Aliamphritea ceti: one gene and its partner. The protein of the gene in region 1 binds, or shares a complex with, the protein of each later gene. Links are inferred from orthologs where the notes say so. Each region holds a gene or a part of one and is shown in the gene's direction. Other genes may lie near its edges.

Region 1 (8,339 bases):
TCCGTGTATCTATGGCAGATCGGGCGGCGCTGATTAAAGTGCCTGATCTTTCAGCAGCAGCTGTTGTTAGCAACCGGGTTGCTCCTGAACACCTGGAATTGTCTATTGAAGATCCTCAGGCTTTGTTGCCTGAAATTAAGCATGCTGGTGCGATTTTCATGGGCCGTTATACGGCTGAAGCGTTAGGTGATTATTGTGCAGGTCCTAATCACGTATTACCGACGTCCGGTACCGCGCGCTTCTCATCTCCGCTGGGTGTATATGACTTCCAGAAACGTTCTTCACTGATTATGTTCTCTGAAGAAGGTGCTTCTGAAATGGGGAAAGTTGCGTCGGTTCTTGCCCGTGGAGAGAGTCTGACTGCACACGCGAGATCTGCTGAGTATCGAATTAAGGATTGATCTTAATTTTACTTATCATTCATGAAAGCCCGGCACTGTTGTCGGGCTTTTTTTTGCTTTAGAGTAAGTTTGACCAGTTTTAAATTAAAAGCTCTGAAGGAAAGAAAGTATGAAGATAGTGTTTTGCGCACGTGGCGAAGACTTTTCTGAGTGGCTGCCGGTTATATCAGAGTTTCTACCCAGTGCTGATTGTCGTCTCTGGTCTGAAGCGGAATGTTCGGATTGGCAGGCTGATTACGCACTGGTTTGGCAACCTCCGGAAGCGTTATTTGCACATCAGACCCAGTTGAAAGGCATCATTAATCTTGGTGCGGGTGTTGATAAACTTTTAGCTGTGGCGGGATTGCCTGAAGCTGTTCCTATTTTAAAATTACGTGATGCGGGCATGGCTGCGTGGATGACTGATTATGTACGTTACGGTTTGTTGCATTTTAGTCGTGATTTTGACCGTTATCAGCAGCAGCAATCAAACAATCAGTGGTGGTCAAAAAATATAGATGCTAGGGCTGGCTGGCCGGTTGGTATTCTTGGTATGGGTGCTATTGGAGCGCAGGTTGCTCAACAGCTTGCTGAAGATGGCTATCCTGTTAGAGGTTGGAGTCGTACCGAGAAGGTTGTTTCTGGTGTTGATAGCTTTGCTGGCCAGGACTGTCTGGATGAGTTTTTACAGGGAACTCGAGTATTAATAAATTTATTGCCTTCCAGTCAGCATACTCAAGGGTTAATCAATTCTGCTGTGTTTGAGCAATTACTGCCGGATGCTGTGATAATAAATGCAGGAAGGGGCGAGGTAGTAGATTCGCCTTCCTTAATTGATGCATTACGCAAGCAACGTTTACGCGGTGCAATGTTGGATGTGTTTGAGCACGAGCCGTTATCGCAGGACTCACCTCTTTGGTCAATGGAGAACGTACTCATCACACCGCACATTGCGGCCCCAACATCTATCAGGGACGCAATTGTTCAGGCAAAAGAGTATATCCATGCGTTAGGGCAGGGGCTGCCGGTTAAGTCGGTTGATCGCAGCTTAGGGTATTAAAAGAAAAAACGGACACAAAAAAGCCAGCGAGTTGCTGGCTTTGTTGTTTGCGGTGTTGATTAGATGCGCAGTGCACCATCCACTTCAATACACCGGCCGTTGACGTAGTCGTTTTCCAGAATAAAAGCGACAGTACTGGCTATTTCTTCAGGCTTGCCAAGGCGCTTGGCTGGAATGCCTGCGGCAATTTTTTCCAGCGCTTCAGGTTTCATACTCATGACCATTTCTGTGCCGATATAACCGGGAGCAATTGATGCTGCACGGATACTATAGCGCGCAAGTTCTTTTGCCCAGGTAACAGCCATAGCCTGAACGCCAGCTTTCGTTGCTGTGTAGTTAGTCTGGCCCATGTTGCCGTTACGTGAAATAGAGGAGATGTTAATGATGCATCCTTCGCAACCCAGCTCAATCATTTTAATGGCTGCTTCACGGCCACACAGGAAAGTGCCCGTCAGGTTAACATCCATAACCAGATTCCAGTTGTCCAGGCTCATTTTGCTGACGACCTTGCCATCTTTAACTTTGATGAACAGGCCATCCCGGGTAATACCTGCATTGTTTACCAGGCCGTGGATGGCACCAAAATCTTCAGCGATATCATTAAAGAGTTCGGTAACTGCATCTTCTTCAGCGATGTTAGCAATATAACCACGGGCTTCAGTACCGAGTTCCATGCAGAGTCCAATGGTTTCATCCAGACCTTGTTGATCAAGATCGACAAGCGCCAGCTTAGCGCCTTTAGCTGCAACCTGGAGTGCCATTGCACGACCAAGGCCTCTGCCACCACCGGTGATAACAATTACTTTATCTTTTAATTCCATCTGCGGACTACCTTAAATTATGTTGTGTTTTTTTGTTTTTATATGTGCAGTGCAACAATCTTTTGTAAAAGTTATAACGCAATTGCGTAAAAGTCCATACTGTTCAATGTTAAATTTATAATTTCAATATATATCAATAAGTTATGGTTTTTTTATATAAAAATATAAATGAATATTTTAGTTTGGTGTTGCATAGCACAACAAGAAACTCTGCTTTATTAAATTATTATGCTGCAGCTTTGTCGCTTTCGTACAGGTTATGAAAATATGTCAGGTTAAGCTGAAATGATCGCGAAATTGTGACAATCGTAGTAGCCTGAAGCATAGGATTTATAGGTTACTTATATAGTTACAAAGTAATGATTTCTCCAACGTTATTTTTCTGACAGGTTATTGTTATGCGTTTTATATTTTTGCTGTTCATCATAGTGCCAATTATAGAGATTACCCTGCTGATTAATGTAGGTCAGGCAATCGGTGCCTGGAATACTGTTGGCCTGGTGTTGTTGTCCGCATTTATTGGGGTAAACATGTTGCGATATCAGGGGTTTGCTACGCTACGTCGTGCACAGGGCCGAATGGCGACTGGTGAAATGCCTGGCCGTGAAATGGTGGAAGGGATTGTGTTGGCCGTAGGTGGGGCGCTTTTACTCACGCCTGGCTTTGTGACAGACGTGATTGGGTTTCTGTGTCTGATTCCGTTTACCCGTCAGCGTTTTGCTGATTTGGTCATGAGTAAGGTGACGCTGATCAACCCTACACAGGGTTTTCATCATCATGCTGGTCCTGGTAATTTCCACCATGCTGATCCCCGTGATTCATCGACTTTGAATAAAGGTGATGTGATTGACGGCGAATACCGACGGGAAGACTGATTTTCGGAACAGAAAAATCACACTTTTTTTAATGTTAAGTGTTGAAAACCATTTTGCCGGCCCCATCTAGCTAAACATCATCATTTATTAGGTGATATAGATAATCACTTTGTAAACATGTAAAACATGCTTTGCTTCGGTCTGAAGTCTTTATAAGTCAAAGAGTTCGGAGCTAAATGAGCGGTTTAATAACTATAAACGACTTTTTTTGATCAGATGGATCAGGAGAGATATTCAATGAAAATTCGTCCACTACACGACCGTGTTGTTGTTCGCCGTAAAGAAGAAGAAGCAACTACTGCTTCAGGTATCGTTTTACCAGGTTCTGCAACTGAAAAGCCTAACCAGGGCGAAGTAGTTGCTGTTGGTAACGGCCGCATAACCAATGCTGGTGAAATTCAGGCTTTGACAGTTCAAGTTGGTGATCAGGTTATTTTCGGTCAGTACGCAGGTTCTAACGTTGTTAAAGTTGACGGCGAAGAACTGCTGGTAATGAGCGAAAGCGAAATTTTTGGTGTTCTAGAAGCGTAATCGCTCCAGGCCCGGATAAGAATTTTTCAATCTACTTGAATTGAATACAGGATTTTCAAAATGTCTAAAGAAGTATTGTTTGGTAATGACGCGCGTCAGCGCATGCTGGCTGGTGTTAACATTCTGGCAGACGCTGTAAAAACAACTCTGGGGCCTAAAGGTCGTAACGTTGTTCTGGATAAAGCATTCGGCGCGCCAACAGTCACTAAAGATGGTGTATCTGTTGCGAAAGAAATCGAACTGAGCGACAAGTTCGAGAACATGGGCGCTCAGATGGTTAAGGAAGTTGCTTCCCAGGCCAACGATGTTGCCGGTGACGGTACAACTACTGCTACAGTTCTGGCTCAGGCTATCGTTAACGAAGGTCTGAAATCAGTTGCTGCTGGCATGAACCCAATGGATCTGAAGCGCGGTATCGATAAAGCTGCTGCTGCCGTTGTTGAACAGCTGAAAGCAATGGCTGTACCTTGTGCAGATACCAAGTCTATTGCTCAGGTAGGTACTATCTCAGCTAACGCTGACGTACAGGTTGGTGACATCATTGCTGAAGCTATGGAGCGTGTAGGTAAAGAAGGTGTTATCACCGTTGAAGAAGGTACCGGTCTGGAGAATGAACTGGACGTAGTAGAAGGTATGCAGTTTGACCGCGGTTACCTGTCTCCTTACTTCATCAACAACCAGGACAGCATGAGCGTTGATCTGGAAAACCCATTCATGCTGATCGTGGATAAGAAAGTTTCTAATATCCGTGATCTGCTGCCAATCCTGGAACAGGTTGCTAAGTCTTCCCGTCCATTGCTGATCATCGCAGAAGATGTTGAAGGCGAAGCGCTGGCGACTCTGGTTGTTAACAACATGCGCGGTATCGTTAAAGTTGCTGCTGTTAAAGCGCCTGGCTTCGGCGATCGTCGTAAGGCAATGCTGGAAGATATCGCAACTCTGACTGGCGGTACTGTAATTTCTGAAGAAGTTGGTCTGAACCTGGAGGGTGCTTCTCTGGAGCAACTGGGTCAGGCGAAGCGTGTTTCTATCACTAAAGAAAACACGACTATTGTTGACGGTGTTGGCGAAGCTACAGCTATCGAAAACCGTGTTAACCAGATTCGTGCACAGATGGAAGAAACTTCTTCTGATTATGACCGTGAGAAGCTGCAGGAACGCGTTGCTAAGCTGGCTGGCGGTGTTGCAGTTATCAAGGTAGGTGCTGCGACTGAAGTTGAAATGAAAGAGAAGAAAGCACGTGTTGAAGATGCTCTGCATGCAACCCGCGCTGCTGTAGAAGAAGGTGTTATCCCTGGTGGTGGTGTTGCCCTGATCCGTGCAATGGATAAGGTTGGCGTACTGAAAGGTGAAAACCACGACCAGAGCGTTGGTGTTGAGTTGGCTTTCCGTGCTCTGGAAGCACCACTGCGCCAGATCGTTGGTAACGCCGGTGCAGAAGGTTCTGTAATCGTTGCGAACATCCGTGAGAAGGGCGAAGGTAATTTCGGTTACAACGCTGCTTCTGGCGAATACGGCGACATGCTGGCGATGGGTATCCTGGACCCAGCTAAAGTTACCCGTTCTGCATTACAGGCTGCTGCTTCTGTTGCAGGCCTGATGATCACTACTGAAGCGATGATAGCTGATGCGCCTGCTGAAGGCGGTGCTGCTGGTGGCATGCCTGATATGGGTGGCATGGGCGGTATGGGTGGCATGGGCGGCATGATGTAATCAGCCCCCGGCACTCGCCGGCTATGCTTGCGTAGCCGGTTTGCTATAAAAAAATCCCCGATATCTTTACAGGTAGCGGGGATTTTTTATGTCTGAGTTTTCGCGGTCTTGCCGTTGATACGCAGCTATTTTTGCTCGCGTACCACTTTCATAAATATTTCGACCCATTGCTGGTCGAAATCGACACCGGCCTTATTACTTATTTCCAGTAAGGCCCGCATCAGTGGCCGTTTGTGCAACGAGGTGCTGGTGTGTCCGTGAGTGATTGCTTCAAAGGTGTGAACTATGGCAATGATTTTAGCACCAGTGCAAATTTGATTACCGCTAAGTCCTTTAGGGTAGCCACTGCCACTGAATAGCTCCTGATGCTGCATTAGCATTGTTCCGGCATTTTGCGAATCGAACATTGAGCGCATCAGATGAGCAGAAACCTGAACATGCTGGCGCATTAATTTGATCTGATGTTCGTCAAGGGAGCTTTGCTTAGTCAGTAGTGAGGTTGGCAGGAAGGCCATGGCTATATCGTGGGTAAAGAGGGAGGCGGCTAAAGCATTGGCGTCTACCGGGCTGCCGCCAGCTTCATTGGTTGCCAGTGCCAGCTTAACCACTCTGTCGGTCCGGCCCTGCCAGTATCCAACCCGCTGTTCACAAGCTTGTGCCATGTTGTACAGGAAACTGAGGTCTTCACTGGGTTCGGTGAAGCTTTCGAGCCAGTGCTTTTCTTTAAGAGGCACCTGGCTAGTATTAGGGTCCACCAGTGCAATGATATTGACTAGCAGTGGCGCGACCATTTCAGGTGGTGCCATTGAGAGTTTCTGTAATCCTGCTTTTACAGATTCATAGAGTGCATCATCATATTCAACCTGCTGAGCGTCATGATATTGCTCCATAAAATCCCGGGCTTTATCCATAAGCAGTAATACCAGATCGCCGGCTCGGTCGGAAAAGGGGATCTGGCCTTCCCGAACAAGGTCCAGTACGTTTTCCAATTCTTGAAGAATAACGACCATAGGTGCAAAGCTGAGCATGCTTGAGTTAGCTTTTACGGTATGCACGGTACGGAACAGATCGCCCAGTAATTCTGCATCTTCGGGGGAGTGTTCAAGGTCAACTATGCTGGATTCACAAAGTCTGTATTGTTCAAGAAACTCATCATAGGCTTCAGCGAAGAGTTCGTTATCCAGTGAGCCTCCGAGGGAGAACGTGGCCATCGTATAATCCTTTTCCAGCGGCAAATAACGCGGACTTATAGCTAAAAAAAAGCGATTTTAGCACTATACAGGATGCATAACTCATAGAAAGAGTTTTACATGTCACAATGATGACTCTGAGGCGTAACTTAAGTTAATGATTATAAGAGATAATTGCCAAATAGAAACGGGTTGCTCAAGGCAGCCCGTATCGTCTTTTTACTGCTGTTGCTATTTCTTGCCAATCGCATTACCTGCACCTTCAGGTACAGCTAAATCAGAATGGCTGTCAAATATAGCTGTCAGTCTGGTCTGTACATAATCGGTAGCAGGGCAGGTTTTGCCTGCATTAATATCGACATGAAGCAGCATATGTTCGCCAGTGGCAATTAAAGCTCCGGTTTCACGGTTGTACATAAAGTGGAATAAGTGCATTTTTTTAGCACTCTGCGAGATTAGCTGAGTGCGTACTTCAATACCTTGCCCCAGTTTAATGTCGTCCAGATGGCGAATATGAGTTTCTACTGTGTAGTAACTTTGGCCTGCCTGTATATATGCATCATTGACGCCTATAAAGGCCATGAAATTATCGGTAGCATCACTGAAGACCCGCAGATAATTGGCTTCGTTCATGTGACCGTTGTAATCGATCCAGGCAGGAAGTACTTTGCCGCTGAACATTTGCAGAGGCTCTGCACTAATTTCAGGCTGCGCCTGAGCCGGAGACATAGCTTTGAGACGTTGGTCATGCTCGCGCAGCATAGCTCCTACCCCCCAGTCGGCGTTTTTTTGTACCCGCATTATGCCAACCAGGTTGTCATCACGAATTTGTTCTAGCTGGCGAAGGTCGTACATACCTGACTGGGCATCTGACTGATCAGCAATTTTCTGGATTAGTTCATCAGTCAGTTCCGGTACATCCATCAGTTTGGTCCATGGCCACGCAAGGGCAGGACCGAACTGACCGATGAAGTGAGCCATACCGGCTTCACCGCCGGCAATACGGTAGGTTTCAAATAAACCCATCTGTGCCCAGCGTAAACCAAAGCCGAAACGAATAGCATCGTCAATTTCTTCGGTGGTCGCGATATCATCTTTAATCAGCCATAAGCCTTCCCGCCAGACTGCTTCTAGCAGACGGTCAGCAATATGAGCGTCGATTTCCTTGCGAACAACCAGAGGCTTCATGCCGATGCCATCAAGAATCTGTTTGGCACTAGTAACCTGATAAGGGCTGCAGGCCTGGCTGGGCACAACTTCAACCAGTGGTACCAGGTATACCGGATTAAATGGATGTGCCACCATTATTTGTCCCGGATTTGCAGCGTTTTCCTGCAGTTCCGATGGTTTAAAACCAGAAGTTGAAGAGCCTATGATGGCATCACTGCGGCAGGCTGCCTGAATAGAGGCCATCACTTTATGTTTCAGCTCCAGGCGTTCAGGAACGCTTTCCTGAATCCACTGTGCTTCGCTGACGGCTTCTTCCAGAGTAGAGCAGAGTGTCAGTGTGCCTTCAGCTGGCATTGGTACATCGGCCAGTGCGGGAAGGGCGCGGCGAGCGTTGGCAATGACTTCGTTAACTTTACGCTCAGCATCTGGTGCCGGATCAAACAGGCGTACGTCCCAGCCATGTAACAGAAAACGGGCGACCCAGCCGCCACCGATAACTCCACCGCCTATACAGGCTGCAATCTTATTCATATATGTCTCTTTTTTGTTCTCTGAGCCTTAAGGGCGGCTAAACTACTCAGCAGCCCGAAGGCTGCTGT
Region 2 (5,213 bases), 3.5 Mb from region 1 along the record:
CATTAATAGTCGGCACTCGTAAGTGCAGACATTCAAAACGACCGGACATTTGTGGCAATAAGCGTTCAATGCCTCTATTCAACCCGGTATCCACCGGAATGATTGAATGCATAGCGCTGCGGGTCAGTCGCAAATCAGTCTGATGATAGCTGTCGATCACCGGCTGATCGTTCATCGCCGAATGTACTGTGGTGGTTACACCATTCTCAATGCCAAGCTCACCGTCGATCAGATCCAGCAACGGCACGATACAGTTAGTGGTACAGGAACCTGCCGCCACAACCTTCTGATCCGCCGTTAGTATTTGATCATTGAATCCATAGACAATGGTGGCATCCACATCCGCCTGCGCCGGCTGAGAAAACAGCAAACGGGCAGCACCGCTGTCCAGATGCCGCTGCGCAGTCGCACGGTCACTGAAGGTACCGGAGCATTCCAGCACCAGATCAATATTCATTTCCTGCCAGGGTAATTTTTCCGGATCCGCTTCATTAAGCACCCGAATAGAATCCCCATTTATCAGCAGGTTTTCACCATCATGATCCACCGGTACAGGAAAACGCCCGTGGGTGGTGTCATAACGGGTCAGATAACAAACTGTCTCGATATCTGATAACTCATTCAGAGCAACAACCTGCAACTGATCACGGTAACCGGACTCATAAATCGCCCGCAGCACACTCTGACCAATGCGCCCATAACCATTAATTGCAACTCTGTATGTCATTAATCTGCAGTCCGCCGTAATAAAAACGGCCAGTCGAAAGACTGGCCGTGATCATGTCAGTAATTAAAGAACTGACTTAACTTTTTCTACAACGTTTTCGACGGTAAAGCCGAACAGCTTGAACAGCTCACCTGCAGGCGCAGACTCGCCAAAGCTAGTCATACCAACAATCGCGCCATTCAGGCCAACATACTTGTACCAGAAGTCAGCCTGAGCAGCTTCAACAGCAACACGCGCTGTCACAGCAGCAGGCAGAACTGCTTCACGGTAAGCCGCATCTTGCTTATCAAACATATCGGTAGCAGGCATAGATACAACACGTACTTGTTTGCCTTCTGTTTCCAGTGCTGCCGCAGCATCCATTGCCAAACCAACTTCAGAGCCGGTAGCAATAAGGATAGCGTCAGGTGTACCTTGCGTATCACGCAGGATATAACCACCGCGGGCAACGTTTGCCAGCTGTTCCGCAGAACGATCCTGATGTGGCAAATTCTGACGTGAGAAAATCATCGCAGTAGGACCGTCGTTACGTTCCAGTGCAGACTTCCATGCAACCGCAGACTCAACCGCATCACATGGACGCCAGGTGCTCATGTTTGGCGTATGACGCAGGTTAGCAATTTGTTCGATTGGCTGGTGAGTCGGACCATCTTCACCCAAACCGATAGAATCGTGCGTGTAAACGTGAATTGCACGCTGCTTCATCAGAGCCGCCATACGCAGTGCGTTACGGGCATACTCCATGAATACCAGGAAGGTCGCGCCGTACGGAATAAAACCACCGTGCAGTGCAATACCGTTCATGATCGCAGACATACCAAACTCACGTACGCCGTAGAACAGGTAGTTGCCAGATGCATCATCTTTAGTCACACCCTTACAACCAGACCATAAGGTCAGGTTAGAGCCTGCCAGGTCAGCAGAGCCGCCCATCAGTTCAGGCAATAACGGACCAAATGCGTTCAGCGTATTTTGAGATGCCTTACGGCTGGCAATTGTTTCACCTTTTTCCTGCAACTGCTGAATAACTTCATCAGCCTGTGCAGAGAAATCAGCTGGCAATTCGCCGGTGTAGCGACGGATCAGCTCACGAGCCAGGTCTGGATATTCTTTGCTGTATGCAGCAAAGCTTTCGTCCCAGTCATTCTCAGCATTCTGACCAGCTTCTAAGGCACTCCACTGCGCATAGATATCTTCAGGGATAACGAAAGAGTCGTGCTCCCAACCCAGCTCTTTACGGGCCAGTGCGATTTCTTCTTCACCCAGAGGTGCGCCGTGGCAGTCTTCTTTACCTTGTTTATTTGGCGAGCCAAAACCAATAATGGTCTTGCAGCAAATAAGGGTAGGCTGTTCAGTATTCTCGTGAGCTGCTTCGATAGCCGCACGAATCTGATCATGATCATGACCATCAACGTTTGGAATTACCTGCCAGCCGTAAGACTCAAAACGCTTAGGTGTATCATCAGTAAACCAACCTTCAACTTCACCGTCGATAGAAATACCGTTGTCATCGTAAAACGCAACCAGCTTACCTAACCCAAGCGTACCCGCCAGAGAGCAAGCTTCGTGAGAGATACCTTCCATCAGGCAGCCGTCACCCAGGAATGTATAGGTGTTGTGATCAATGATCTCGTGATCTTCACGGTTAAACTGCGCTGCCAGAGACTTCTCTGCAATCGCAAAACCTACCGCGTTAGTCACACCCTGGCCGAGCGGGCCAGTGGTTGTTTCAACACCTGGCGCGTAGCCATATTCCGGGTGGCCTGCCGTTTTAGAATGCAGCTGACGGAAATTTTTGATGTCATCGATAGAAAGGTCGTAACCTGTCAGGTGCAACAGGCTGTAAATCAGCATGGAGCCGTGACCATTAGACAGGACGAAACGGTCGCGATCCATCCAATGTGGGTTGGATGGATTGTGTACCATGAAATCATTCCACAGTACTTCGGCGATATCTGCCATACCCATTGGCGCACCAGGGTGGCCAGATTTAGCTTGCTGTACAGCATCCATGCTCAGTGCACGGATCGCATTCGCCAGTTCTCTACGCGAGGACATTCATTCACTCCGGGGTTGGAACCCAAGTTGAGGTTGAAATAACACTTGTGCCGCAAACATGCAGCATTCAAAAAGTGGCGGTATTTTCGCTCAACCAGCAGACAGCTTCAAACCTATTTCGAGTAAATTTCATAAAATTGAAGCAAATTCATGATGAATTGCGAAAAAAAACGCTTAAACAGATATATTCCCCATGCATTCGGCCTATAAGATCATTAAACTATCCGCCAATTTATTTATCTCCTCCCATCCGGCGTGAAGTTCAAAACTCGACCCAGCGAACAGCCAGGTAACAGCCAGGGAGTCTTAATACTGCGAGGATTACCATAAACTATGAGCGAATACAGCTTATTCACTTCTGAGTCAGTTTCAGAAGGTCATCCGGATAAAATTGCCGACCAAATTTCCGATGCGGTGCTAGACGCCATTATTGCTGAAGACAAATACGCCCGTGTTGCCTGCGAAACTTTGGTTAAAACCGGCGTTGCGATTGTTTCAGGTGAAGTCAGTACTTCTGCCTGGGTCGATCTGGAAGACTTGGTACGGGGCGTTATCAATGATATTGGCTACACTTCGTCTGAAGTAGGCTTCGACGGCAGCACCTGTGGTGTAATGAACATCATCGGTAAACAGTCTATCGATATCGCTCAGGGCGTAGACCGCTCTAAACCTGAAGATCAGGGTGCCGGCGACCAGGGCCTGATGTTTGGCTATGCCAGCAACGAAACAGACGTTTTGATGCCAGCACCTATCTGCTACGCACACCGTCTGGTTGAACGCCAGGCTGAAGCACGTAAATCAGGCTTGCTGCCATGGTTACGCCCGGATGCAAAAAGCCAGGTAACCTTCCGTTACGAAAACGGCCAGCCTTGCGGTATTGATGCAGTCGTACTGTCCACACAGCACGATCCTGATATTTCTATGGCTGACTTGCAGGAAGCCGTTATGGAACTGATCATCAAACACACTCTGCCTGCAGAATGGATTGATGCCAGCACCAAATTCCACATCAACCCAACCGGTAAATTTGTTATCGGTGGTCCTGTGGGCGACTGCGGTCTGACCGGCCGTAAGATTATCGTTGATACTTACGGCGGCATGGCCCGCCACGGTGGCGGCGCTTTCTCTGGAAAAGACCCTTCTAAGGTAGACCGCTCAGCAGCTTATGCTGGTCGTTATGTTGCTAAAAACATCGTTGCTGCTGGCCTGGCTGATAAGTGTGAAATTCAGGTTTCTTACGCCATCGGTGTTGCGGAACCAACCTCCGTATCGATCAACACTTTCGGTACTGGCAAGATCAGCGACGAAAAGATCATTGAACTGGTCCGCCAGCACTTCGATCTTCGCCCGCACGCGATTACTCGTATGCTGGATCTGTTGCATCCAATGTATCGCCAGACAGCAGCTTACGGTCACTTCGGTAAAAACCCTTACGAAATGACAGTAAAAGATGAAACTTTCACAGCCTATAGCTGGGAAAAAACAGATAAAGCCGCAGCTTTACGAGCCGACGCAGGTTTGTAAAACACTCTCTGTCTGCTTGTTAAAAAAAGCATCTGAGCATTGCCAGATGCTTTTTTTTCGCCTGCTAAACCCGCTATCATTCCAGTAGACATAACCACTGATCAGGCCAGGCTAGAAATTGCTATGAGAATCCCCCGTTTTTATGAAGACCAGCCCCTTGCGGCCGATCAGGATATTCAACTCAGCGACGCTGTCGTACAACATGTCGCCCGCGCTCTGCGCATGCGGCCCGACGACCAGCTAACCCTGTTTAACGGCGACGGCTGTGAATACCACGCCCGCCTGACAGAAGTCGCTAAACGCCAGGTCAGTGCCCGCATAGAAAGGGTCAGCCAGCCAGGTCGTATATCTCCCCTGCAGATTGAAATAGGTCAGAGCCTGTCCCGCGGTGAACGTATGGATTACGCCATTCAGAAAGCAACTGAACTCGGCATGTCAGGCATGACCCCGCTATTCTCCGAACGTTGTGAAGTAAAGCTCAGCAATGAACGCCAGGATAAGCGTCTGCGTCACTGGCAACAAACAGCTATCAGCGCCTGTGAACAGAGCCTGCGCTGTGATGTGCCGCAAATTCAGCCACCACAGACACTCTACGAATGGATCACGAATGTCGACGCAGATCTAAAACTGGTGTTACACCACCATACGGAGCAACCCTTAGAAACGCTGCAACCGCCTGCATCTGTTGCATTACTGATAGGTCCTGAAGGCGGACTCAGTGAAGCAGAAGTAGAGCAGGCATTAGCGGCCGGCTTTAAGCCTGTCGCTTTCGGTCCCCGGGTATTTCGTACCGAGACCGCTCCTGTAGCCGCGTTATCTGTGCTGCAGTTTTTATGGGGCGACCTGAACACGAAAAACTGAACCCAGAGTGACAGATGTTTTCTATTACTCTGTATGGCACACA

The links.
Region 2: the proteins of groL (region 1) and metK are in contact, whole or in part, in a cryo-EM structure (PDB 8P4O), measured with the Escherichia coli proteins. The link is inferred for Aliamphritea ceti from one-to-one orthologs.

The regions. Positions count from the first base shown.
Region 1 is NZ_AP025282.1:1,370,638-1,378,976, forward strand. The notes cover bases 3,204-6,053. They hold groL (chaperonin GroEL), read left to right. Parts: upstream 3,204-3,727; coding sequence 3,728-5,380; downstream 5,381-6,053. Other genes in these bases: OCU49_RS06300 (co-chaperone GroES), read left to right, coding at 3,374-3,667; OCU49_RS06310 (HD domain-containing phosphohydrolase), read right to left, coding at 5,506-6,053. In the rest of the region: hisD (histidinol dehydrogenase), read left to right, coding at 1-401; OCU49_RS06285 (2-hydroxyacid dehydrogenase), read left to right, coding at 511-1,440; OCU49_RS06290 (SDR family oxidoreductase), read right to left, coding at 1,500-2,261; OCU49_RS06295 (FxsA family protein), read left to right, coding at 2,660-3,136; more of OCU49_RS06310, read right to left, coding at 6,054-6,591; OCU49_RS06315 (carnitine 3-dehydrogenase), read right to left, coding at 6,802-8,271.
Region 2 is NZ_AP025282.1:4,851,300-4,856,512, forward strand. What follows is about bases 2,344-5,213. They hold metK (methionine adenosyltransferase), read left to right. Parts: upstream 2,344-3,118; coding sequence 3,119-4,309; downstream 4,310-5,213. Other genes in these bases: tkt (transketolase), read right to left, coding at 2,344-2,785; OCU49_RS22025 (16S rRNA (uracil(1498)-N(3))-methyltransferase), read left to right, coding at 4,433-5,170. Outside these bases: OCU49_RS22010 (glyceraldehyde 3-phosphate dehydrogenase NAD-binding domain-containing protein), read right to left, coding at 1-727; more of tkt, read right to left, coding at 791-2,343. UniProt on the Escherichia coli protein: Catalyzes the formation of S-adenosylmethionine (AdoMet) from methionine and ATP.